3 regions of the Paenibacillus sp. IHB B 3415 genome follow, and region 1 is predicted to be linked to each of the others. Evidence: predicted binding sites of a transcription regulator. Region 1 holds the regulator's gene; each other region holds the start of a gene.

Region 1 (3,279 bases):
CAGCTTGGAGAAAATCCACTGCTTGCGCTTGCCTTTATACTTAATGGTAACTACACTGCGCGACAAGGTAATCTTCTCAATTTCAGCTGCTGGCAAAAAGCGTTCACGGTTGTATTTAATAGTAGACAGACGGGCGCGTTCCACCTTAAGGAACGGACGGCGGAAGAATAACAGCGCGGCAAGCAGGAAGTACAGTACTACCCCCAGCCAGTTGGCCAGTATTCCGCTTCCTTTCGCTTCATCAATGGAACCGACTACCCAGAACATAATGCCAAGCAGCAGTAACACGACAGGGAATACAATATTCCGGCCTTTGAAAATATCGACGCTCTTTGCAGCAGCTTTAGAGCTCGCCCCATAGATCGTCTCTTTTCCCTGCTTCTTTCTTTGCTGATTGATTTGCTTGGTGTTGCGTTGAACCATTCTTTCCCAAGAACGGGCCATGTTAGTTCCCCCTAGTCATCCTGTATTATCTATGAAAAGGCCGCAGACTAAGCTTTACGTCCGTTGTTGCCTTCTTCATGCTCCGGATTATCCACAATCTCAATGGTATCAAGCTGGGCCCGGAAATTGCTGCGGATATTGCCCAGATAAATCTCGCGTAGTTTGGCACGTTCTGCCATTTCTTCCTCATTCAGGCCGCCATTCTTATGTTTGCGTGCCAATTCATTGATGCGTGCGACCAATTCGTCAATATTCAATACTTTCCCCTCCCCTATAAATTCATTCTAACTTTGCCATGAGAAAAAGAGCTTGTCAAGGTCTACCCCCTGAAAGCTCTCTTAGTCAAACACCAGTATGCTTCTTTCGGTTAATATACCGGCACGGTCAGTATATCTCCTGCCTTAATTCCACTGTCCTTCAGACCATTTGATTTCTTGATCCCTTCTATATATACAGCAGTCCTCATGTCATCCGGTTTATTCTTGAGGGCAATGCTCCATAAGGTGTCTCCGCGTTCAACTACGATCCGTTTCACAGGCTTCATTAAAGAGACAGAACCAGCGAACACATTACCGACTACTGTAAATCCGGAAATCGTGAGTAATAATATTAAAGAAATCTTGATGAAGCTGACCTGGCGGAATATTGAGGTAAGTACAGACAGCAGGCGAAGGGTCTTGTCTCTGAAATGTGCCAATGGATTATGGGGTAATGGATTACCGGGAGCGGACACCTTGATATCCTCATTGTAGATACTATTGTAGGTACTGTATTTTAACATAAATATCGTCCTCCAAACACTTGTTCTCACTTTCGAAAATAATATAACACGAACATGTGTTTTGATCAATAGTTTTTTCGAACAACTGTTCCCTTTATTTTTCAGGCTATAATTCTCACAATTTAGAACTTATGTTTGTACGAACGGCAGTTCTATGTTATAATTTTCCCAAACATAGTATATGGGGTTGATTCCGATGTCAAAGATTTCGAGTCGCCAGCTGGCGATCCTGGAATTTATACGTAACGAAGTCCGCAGCAAGGGTTATCCTCCGTCCGTTCGGGAAATTGGCGAAGCTGTTGGCCTGGCCTCCAGTTCTACAGTGCACGGTCATCTGGACCGGCTTGAGAAGAAAGGCCTGATCCGGCGCGATCCTACGAAGCCGCGTGCAATTGAACTGCTCGGCCAGGAAGATTCAGAGAATGTACATCAATTCGTCCAGACGGTTACCCGTATCCCTGTAATTGGTAAGGTTACTGCTGGTGTTCCTATTACTGCTACAGAGAATATTGAGGATTACTTCCCGCTTCCTACTCATTACGTAGGGGATAACAAGGTATTCATGCTTTCTGTACTCGGCGACAGCATGGTTGATGCCGGTATTATGAACGGAGATTATGTTATTGTCCGCCAACAGCAAACCGCTGACAATGGTGACATCGTTGTTGCGATGACCGAAGAAGATGAAGCAACCGTTAAGACCTTTTACAAAGAACGTGATCATATCCGGCTGCAGCCGGAGAACCCGGCTTACGAGCCTCTCCGCCTTAACCGCGTTACTATTTTGGGCAGAGTCATTGGATTATTCCGCGATATCCATTAATCTTTCTCCTCCATAATCAGGCTGCTCCGCATCACGCGAAGCAGCCTTTTTCCTTTTTAGATCCTGTTACGCTTGCCAAAAATGCCAAAAAACCGACATAGGAACATTTGTTCCCATGTCGGTTTTTTGGCATTTTTTACTCCGAACCGCTTTAGCTATCCGCACATATCCTGTTACAAAGGAGTGCTGATCCCATGCCCCCTTTTTCCTTTTTAGATCCTGTTACGCTTGCCAAAAATGCCAAAAAACCGACATAGGAACATTTGTTCCCATGTCGGTTTTTTGGCATTTTTTACTCCGAACCGCTTTAGCTATCCGCACATATCCTGTTACAAAGGAGTGCTGATCCCATGCCCAACTATCGAATTATTGTCGACCTTTCACAGCGCATGCTTTATCTGCTTGATAATGACACCGTAACCAGAGGATTTCCTGTCGGCATTGGCCGGATGCTGACCGTCTCGCCGGTAGGCGAGTACACGATCATTAACAAGCAACCCAACCCGGGCGGACCGTTCGGAGCCTTCTGGATGGGCCTGTCCAAGCCGCATTATGGAATTCACGGAACGAATGACCCTTCCTCCATTGGCCACATGGTCTCCCACGGCTGTATCCGCATGTATAACCAGGACGTGGTCGCGTTGGCTGCCATCATTCCCATTGGCACCCGTGTAACCATCAGGGAGTAGCCGCAAACATGCAGCCGCCTATAAATTCCTATAGTTGAACACAAGAACCCCTTTGACGAGTTTTCGCCAAAGGGGTTCTTCACAGCATTATTGCATAGTTTGCTCATAACCAAGCTCGTCCAGAATACTTTCAGCGAGACTCCACTGTTCCGCAGGTGAGTCTTTGCTTTTTTTGGCGTAGACCAATGCACTCTTGGTAACTTTCTCGATCAGCCTGCGTCCCTGCTCTTTCGTGATGGACACTTCCATCCCGGAGCGGCCCACCACCTCAGACAGACAGAAGAACGCAATCCGCATCGCGTAATTGTCTCTGCTGAGGAAATAGAACAAATGAGGCACGTTCTTGAGCAGACGGTCAACCCAGTTCGTAATCTCCCGAACCTGATAGACTTCCCGGCGATCCTGCTCATAACCATTGAATATAATTATGATTTTGCCCCGTATCCGCTTCTTCTCATATTTCTTAAATTCACGCAAATAGCTCTCCAGCCGCCCCTTCTCCACATCTTCTCTGGAGACATTCAGCACGGTGGTTCCGGCTG
Region 2 (3,279 bases), on a different contig from region 1:
TACCGTAAGCTGCTGGGACTCTCCAGGCTCAAGCAGCTTGGTTTTAGCGAATGCCGCCAGCGCTTTGGCCGGTTTGCCAAGCTGTCCCTGCGGCGCTTCATAATACACCTGCACCACTTCTTTACCGGAGTAGGTATCTCCTGTATTGGTTACAGTTACACCGATCTGGATCTGTGGTTCACCCGCCTGGTCCACCAGCTTCGCTTCCTCCGGCGCAAGCTCAAAGGTGGTGTAGGATATGCCATAGCCGAATTCATACTGAACCATATCCGGACAGAAGGTCTCGAAATAACGGTATCCTACATAGATATCTTCCTCATACAAGTTCTTGAACTCATTGCCGTAGTTGCTTGTGGACGGGTAATCCTCAATGGAATACGCGATCGTATCCGTCAGCTTGCCGCTTGGCGTCACCTCTCCGGCCAGTACATCAGCAATCGCATTGCCGCCTTCCATACCGCCATGCCAGGAATAGATCACAGCAGAGATAGGATGTACATATCCGGCATCGTTAACCCAGCTCATATCCATAATATTGGAGACATTAAGCACAACAACAGTCTGTTCAAAATGAGCCGTAACCTGCGTAAGCATAGCCTTCTCATCTTCCGTCAACCGGTAGCTTCCCGGTGCATCGGCATTGTCCTGATCCTCACCGGCGGTACGTCCAATCACCACAACGGCCTTGCCCGACTGGCTTCTTGCTTTCTTCACCAGCTCATCCGTAAGCGGCATTTCCTTCTGGTTCCACGGCTCAGCCGCCCATACTTTTCCGCCGTCGTCAAACGGGTTAAGTCCGATCCATTCCTCATACACTGCTGCCAGATCTTCATTGACGCTAATGTTCTTCTTGCTGCGCAGACCGTCGAGCAGGTTAGTCGTATATGCAACATGAACACTTCCGCCTGATCCTGTACCGCTGCGGTAGTAATTCACTTGTATTCTGCCAAAAATGGCAACGCTCTCGCCGTTTCCAAGCGGAAGCACCTGCCCCTCATTCTTAAGCAACACCGTGCCCTCTGCGGCCACTACCCGGCTAAATTCTGCAAAACCCTCTAACGGCACTCCGATATTCTGTGTACTCAATTGGTTTCCTCCTGTTTGTTCGTTTCCCAACGTGTATTGATTCTATAGATAGCGCCCTCCCTTACGGGATTCCCGTTATCTTGAACCTTTGTTGTCATCTATATAGCATATCCTTCTAAGAATAAAAGCTACAGCCCTAATATACAAGCTCTGCAGCTTAAAAAGCAAAACCGGGCAGCCGCATTCCCTTCGCCCGGAACCCCTCTTAAATAAAAAAGACACCTGTGCGGGTGTCTTCAAATGTTCTCGCATATGATTCGTTTCACCCGGGGAATTTACGGACCTTCTATTTATTTGCGGCGGCGGCTCTTCATCATACGGTTATACATTACAAGAGCGGCAACAACCATACCAAGCATGGCAACGCTGCTTGCCGATTCCTGCGACATCCCAAACATAAGACAAATACTTGAAACCAAGGTTCTCGTAAGCAACGCAACCGCAATCAGCATGATTGGCCGCCAAATGTTGTATCCTCTCATTCCCAGCAACACTCCTAACCCAATTTTCAGAAACAGTATAGTTCTAAATGCTATGAACCATTAAAAACTATTATAGCATAATAAGGAATGCGCATACATTCTGCACGGTAACCGGCACTTAGTGAAGCCCTTTGACAAGAACATACGTTCGGTATATACTTCCTCTATGAGGGGGGTTGTGATCGTGGATGTTATGGAGAAACTTGAGATTCTAACCGCTTCAGCCAAATATGATGTAGCCTGCACTTCAAGCGGTTCAGACCGTAAAGGCCAGGCCGGAAGTTTGGGCAGTACCGCTGCAATGGGCATCTGCCACAGCTTCGCGGCGGACGGACGCTGCATTTCGCTGCTGAAGGTGCTTATGACCAATGCCTGTGTATATGATTGTGCATATTGCATTAACCGCAAATCTAATCCCGTCCGCCGGGCGGCTTTTACACCCGAAGAGATCGCGGACCTTACCATGCAATTCTACCGCCGCAACTACATAGAAGGACTATTCCTCAGCTCAGGGATTATGCGCAATCCGGATTATACAACCGAGCAGCTGATAGCGGCACTGGAGCTGCTGCAGAATGTGTATCATTTCAACGGCTATATTCATGTAAAAGCGATTCCCGGAGCTGACGACGCCCTGCTGTCCAGACTCGGACTGCTCGCTGACCGTATGAGCGTCAATATCGAGCTGCCCTCGCAGGAGAGTCTCGGGATACTCGCTCCTGATAAGAGCAAGATTTCCATCCTGAAGCCGATGGCGCTGATCAAAGACCGGATTACGGAGAACAGCTCCGATATTGTTAAATACAATCACGCTCCACGCTTCGCTCCCGCCGGCCAGAGCACGCAGATGATTGTGGGCGCCTCGCCCGATACGGATTACCAAATTCTGAATCTAACGGAGGGCTTGTACCGGAAGTACGCATTGAAGCGCGTGTTTTTCTCTGCCTATACCCCGGTGATCGAGGATTCGCTGCTGCCCTCTTTGGACACCAAACCGCCGCTGCTGCGGGAGCACCGGCTCTATCAGGCTGATTGGCTGCTGCGCTTCTACGGCTTTCAGGCAAGCGAATTATTGGATGAAGCAGTACCCAACTTCAATCCGCTGCTTGATCCGAAATGCAGCTGGGCCGTTAACCACCGGGAGCAGTTCCCGGTTGAGATCAACCGCGCACCGTATGAAATGCTGCTGCGTGTACCCGGTATCGGCGTAAGGAGCGCACAGCGGATAGTCAAGGCAAGACGGGCAGGAACACTGGATTTCCAGGCACTCAAGAAACTGGGTGTCGTGCTCAAGCGTGCCCAATTCTTCATCACCTGCAAGGGCAAACCGCTGGAAGGGCTGAAAGTCAGTGAACATACCCTGCTTCGTTCACTGATGTCCGGCCAACAGCTGGCCCCTTTCCAGCCCCCGCAATACGAGCAGATGACGCTGTTCGAGGACCATAACCTGGCTGCCTTGCCGGCAGCAGAAGGATGGGCCGGGTTCAAGAAAGGAGCGGAAGCCTGATGTTCAAGCCGTCCGCTCTGGCTTATACCTATGATGGCAGCTTCGAGGGCCTGCTGTGCTGTGTATTTGAGAGCTATACCTGGAAGGAGATTCCGCTTGCTGTGCATTCAGAAGGTCAGGAGCAGGGCCTGCTGCTGGAATCGAAGTGGATCGAAACCGACCATGCCAAAGCGGAGAGAGTACTGAAGTCTATCCCGCTCCGGA
Region 3 (3,279 bases), on a different contig from region 1:
TCTGTGCCCGGTAGTTGCCGGTTGGTGTAGTGTTGTTCAGCGGGGAGACGGAGCTGTTGTCTCCGGTACGGATTTTATCCCTCATGATCGTCTCGTTCTTGTGCATGGTGCCTGTCGTCTGGTTCATCATGGTATTGCCCCGGCCGTTCATCATTTGTGTACTCCGGCCATCCATGTCCCCCATGTTGCCCATAGTGCCCATTCGGGTATCCGATGTTGTGCTGTTGGTAACGGGTGCTGTTCCGCCCATTCCTGTCGTGCCAGCCGCAGCAGATGTGTAACCGGCTCCGAGCAGACTCATGGATAATACTGTGCCGCATGCAAGGCTTGTAATCAGCTTGTTCAAGATGGTATGCCTCCTCTGTAGTTGTGGTTTATCGCTGATAATTTCCCCACACGGCACATCATCTATGCAACGCAGATTATTCCTTTATGATGTTCACGGTCTTGCTGAGCGCATCATAGGTCACTTTGGCTCCAAGCGCTTCGCCAATGGCCCGTACCGGAGCATATGTGGTGACGCTGTCCAGCACGCCGGTCGTGAGCTTCTGTCCGTTCAATGTGATATTTACTTTAACCTCGGTATTCACCTCTGGGTCACCTCCGTTAATCCGGCTTAATGCGTCCTTCACCTGCTGAACGGTGGGGTGCTTACCCGCCCGAAGCTCAGCAGTGGTTAGTCCGAAGGTCATCTGCAGATGAGAGTAGTCCTTGAAGGAACTCCAGTCTCCGCCCCACTCGAAACCGAGCTTCTTCGCCTCCTGTGCAACCTCCTGCCAGTCCGCTACCTTATCCCCGTCTCCGTCACGCTTCATATCCCAGGATACGCTTTTACCATCCGGCAGCAGCAGTGCGAAATCAATTGCCAGCCCGTAATTGTGATAGCTGTTCCCGCCCTTGGCATTGGTTACAATAGCGCCTTTCTTCGTTCTTCCCTGCGCGTATAGCGCATTCTGCTCGGCAATGGTGCGCATTCCCTGGGTAATGAGGATCGGAATCCCTCTGGCATAACTCCGCCGGATGAGCTCTGTAGCACCCGCCAGCAGCACCGGATGCAGATTGCCCAGCCACCCTGCCGATTTACTCTTCACTTGATCCAAAGTCAGCATATACTCACCCCCTGGTATAGTAAATGCCCGCTTGTACAATGTTGCATGTACACTTTCACCCCTGCATCCGCCCAAGTTTGCCAGGCTCCCAGAAGCATACGAAATAAGCCCCCAGGCAATCCTGAGGGCCTTAATAATGCTTGATCCAGCTTAGCGTAAACAGGAGCCAACAAGGATGAATTGCTGCACCACAGGCCACACTAACATGGAGTACCGTTAATCCTTAATCCCGCATGGAAAGGTGGACAACCATGGATATTCACAGTGACAGCTATAAGGTGGCCGCGCTTAGCGATCAGGAGGATGTTGTCGAAGTGATCCGCGAGGCCGAGTCGGCCATCGCCCGGATGACCGGGAATCCCGGAGTTACGCTGATTGCTTATGAAAAGACGGAAACCGCCGGAAGAAATTAACCGTTCCGTCCGCTCCGGCCAGCTTCGCCTGCACCCTCAGACGATATAGGCGTCCGCAATATCATCCACGTTCAGCCACTTCCATTCCTCCGCCCACTGCAGCTTGAATTCGCGCGAGTGGGTGTGAATGGAGGTCACAAATCCGCTAAGCAGCTTGTGCTCAAGAGGGTCAAACAACACTATCGTTACCCGTACATGACTCCGCAGCGACAAAGCCAGCGTATGCTCAATCTCCTCCAGCTTGTGTTCATCCGGAACCGGCCTGACGCTCTGCCACGTCTCCCGTTCACCTCTACTGATTACGCGCATCTGCTCCGGCAGAACTGTCCGGTTGCTGTCCCACAGGTTATTGCCCTCCAGCTTTTTGCCCATTGCCGCTCCCCCAATCTATGGTCTATATACAAACCGCAATACGTTGTCCGCTCATGTACCGAACGTATGTTTGTATTATATCCGTGATCCGGCTTTTTAAGCAAGCAGAAATATATGTAAGCAGCAAGAACTGGGAGGAGACATACCGGACTCGCCGGCACAGCAAAATAACCCCACAGCAGTGGGGCTAGTTTGAATTCATTCTGGTAATTACTCAGGTACTATACGGGGATGAATACTTTCTAATTGGCTGTGTTTCCTGCCGTGCTCTCTGTCGTTGCAGCTCCCGTATCAGTCTTCGCAGCGGCGCCCGCCTCTGACGGGTTCACAATTAGACCTTTTGTGCTCTCTTCCGGCTCAATCAGTCCTGCGGCCGCTCTGGCTTCATTCAGCTTGGAGATGCCGTACAGCATCGCTACATCCGCCTGCTGGTTCATTGCATTGAATTCCTCGGCAGTTACATCGGGAGAAACCGCGCTTTTGGAGGCCTGCTCTTTAATGGAGTACGCACTTTTAAAAGCAATAATAGAATCTCTGAGCAGCGTCTGGATAGTGTCCGGCAGGCTCTTGGAAATCTTCACTTCACTCACCTGATTGGCGATATCGGAGGCTGTATCCTGGAACTCGTCCACGGCCTTCTGCAGCTCCTTGTCAGTCGCATCTCCGGTTGAATAAGAAGTTAAGGTGGTGTTGAAGTTTTCCAGCGAGGATTTACCCATTTCATCGAATTTTGACATTTCATTGTAAAAGCTCTGAACTGTATCCTGCACTACTTCCTGCGAAGCAGGTTCTGCGCTGTCATTGCTGCAGGCACTTAGGACTACAACCATCATAAGTAATCCTGCAAATAAAAATCGTCTCATATTTATATCCCTCCACTTAACAGAATAATATCGAATTTTGTTAAGTGCAAATGAAATTAATGTAAAATCGGTCTGGATGAAACATTTTCCTGAGATAAAGCGTATTCACAGAAAGAAACGCAAGAAGAACCCGGTAGTGACTGGGAATTCTTGTTATACTATAATCAAATTATCCGTTATACGAGAGGAAGATATCTTATGCCTTATTGCACAGCCTGTGGTGCGGAATATAAGCAAGGTGCCAAATTCTGCGGAGAATGCGGAGCAGGTACAGAGGATAATAACGCTCCGGCAGCAGCACGCCGTCCGGCGGCAGGCCGGGTCTCCGGAACAAGCACAGAAACCGAGCTGTGGCAGGGTAAGCCTGCGGGCATATCCGACCGGCTCAAGGGGCTTATTGGACTCAATACCACCAGATACACAATTACAACCCAGCGGATTATGGTGAAGAGCGGACTGATCGGCAAGGATGTCGAAGAAATCGAGCTGCTGCGGGTCAATGATTTTTCCGTCACGCAGTCG

What was found. Region 1 encodes LexA, which represses DNA repair genes until DNA is damaged. Its sites were predicted from a motif close to CGAACATATGTTCG; they were not measured.
Region 2: a site for LexA is predicted at 1,706-1,719, ahead of QW71_RS09920 (putative DNA modification/repair radical SAM protein). Genes of this name have one in related genera too.
Region 3: a site for LexA is predicted at 1,954-1,967, ahead of QW71_RS23165 (YolD-like family protein). Genes of this name have one in related genera too.

What each region holds. Positions count from the first base shown of each region.
Region 1 is NZ_JUEI01000026.1:156,784-160,062, forward strand. It holds gene QW71_RS14415 (hypothetical protein) at 1-444, opposite strand, end outside; gene QW71_RS14420 (DUF896 domain-containing protein) at 492-701, opposite strand; gene QW71_RS14425 (LysM peptidoglycan-binding domain-containing protein) at 812-1,225, opposite strand; gene lexA (transcriptional repressor LexA) at 1,422-2,048, shown strand; gene QW71_RS14435 (L,D-transpeptidase) at 2,399-2,737, shown strand; gene QW71_RS14440 (hypothetical protein) at 2,825-3,279, opposite strand, start outside.
Region 2 is NZ_JUEI01000018.1:74,832-78,110, reverse strand. It holds gene QW71_RS09930 (glycoside hydrolase family 3 C-terminal domain-containing protein) at 1-1,086, opposite strand, end outside; gene QW71_RS09925 (hypothetical protein) at 1,377-1,568, opposite strand; gene QW71_RS09920 (putative DNA modification/repair radical SAM protein) at 1,762-3,075, shown strand; gene QW71_RS09915 (TIGR03915 family putative DNA repair protein) at 3,075-3,279, shown strand, end outside.
Region 3 is NZ_JUEI01000056.1:125,277-128,555, reverse strand. It holds gene QW71_RS41455 (WGxxGxxG family protein) at 1-346, opposite strand, end outside; gene QW71_RS23170 (M15 family metallopeptidase) at 423-1,109, opposite strand; gene QW71_RS41020 (hypothetical protein) at 1,361-1,522, shown strand; gene QW71_RS23165 (YolD-like family protein) at 1,559-1,894, opposite strand; gene QW71_RS23160 (hypothetical protein) at 2,137-2,757, opposite strand; gene QW71_RS23155 (zinc ribbon domain-containing protein) at 2,956-3,279, shown strand, end outside.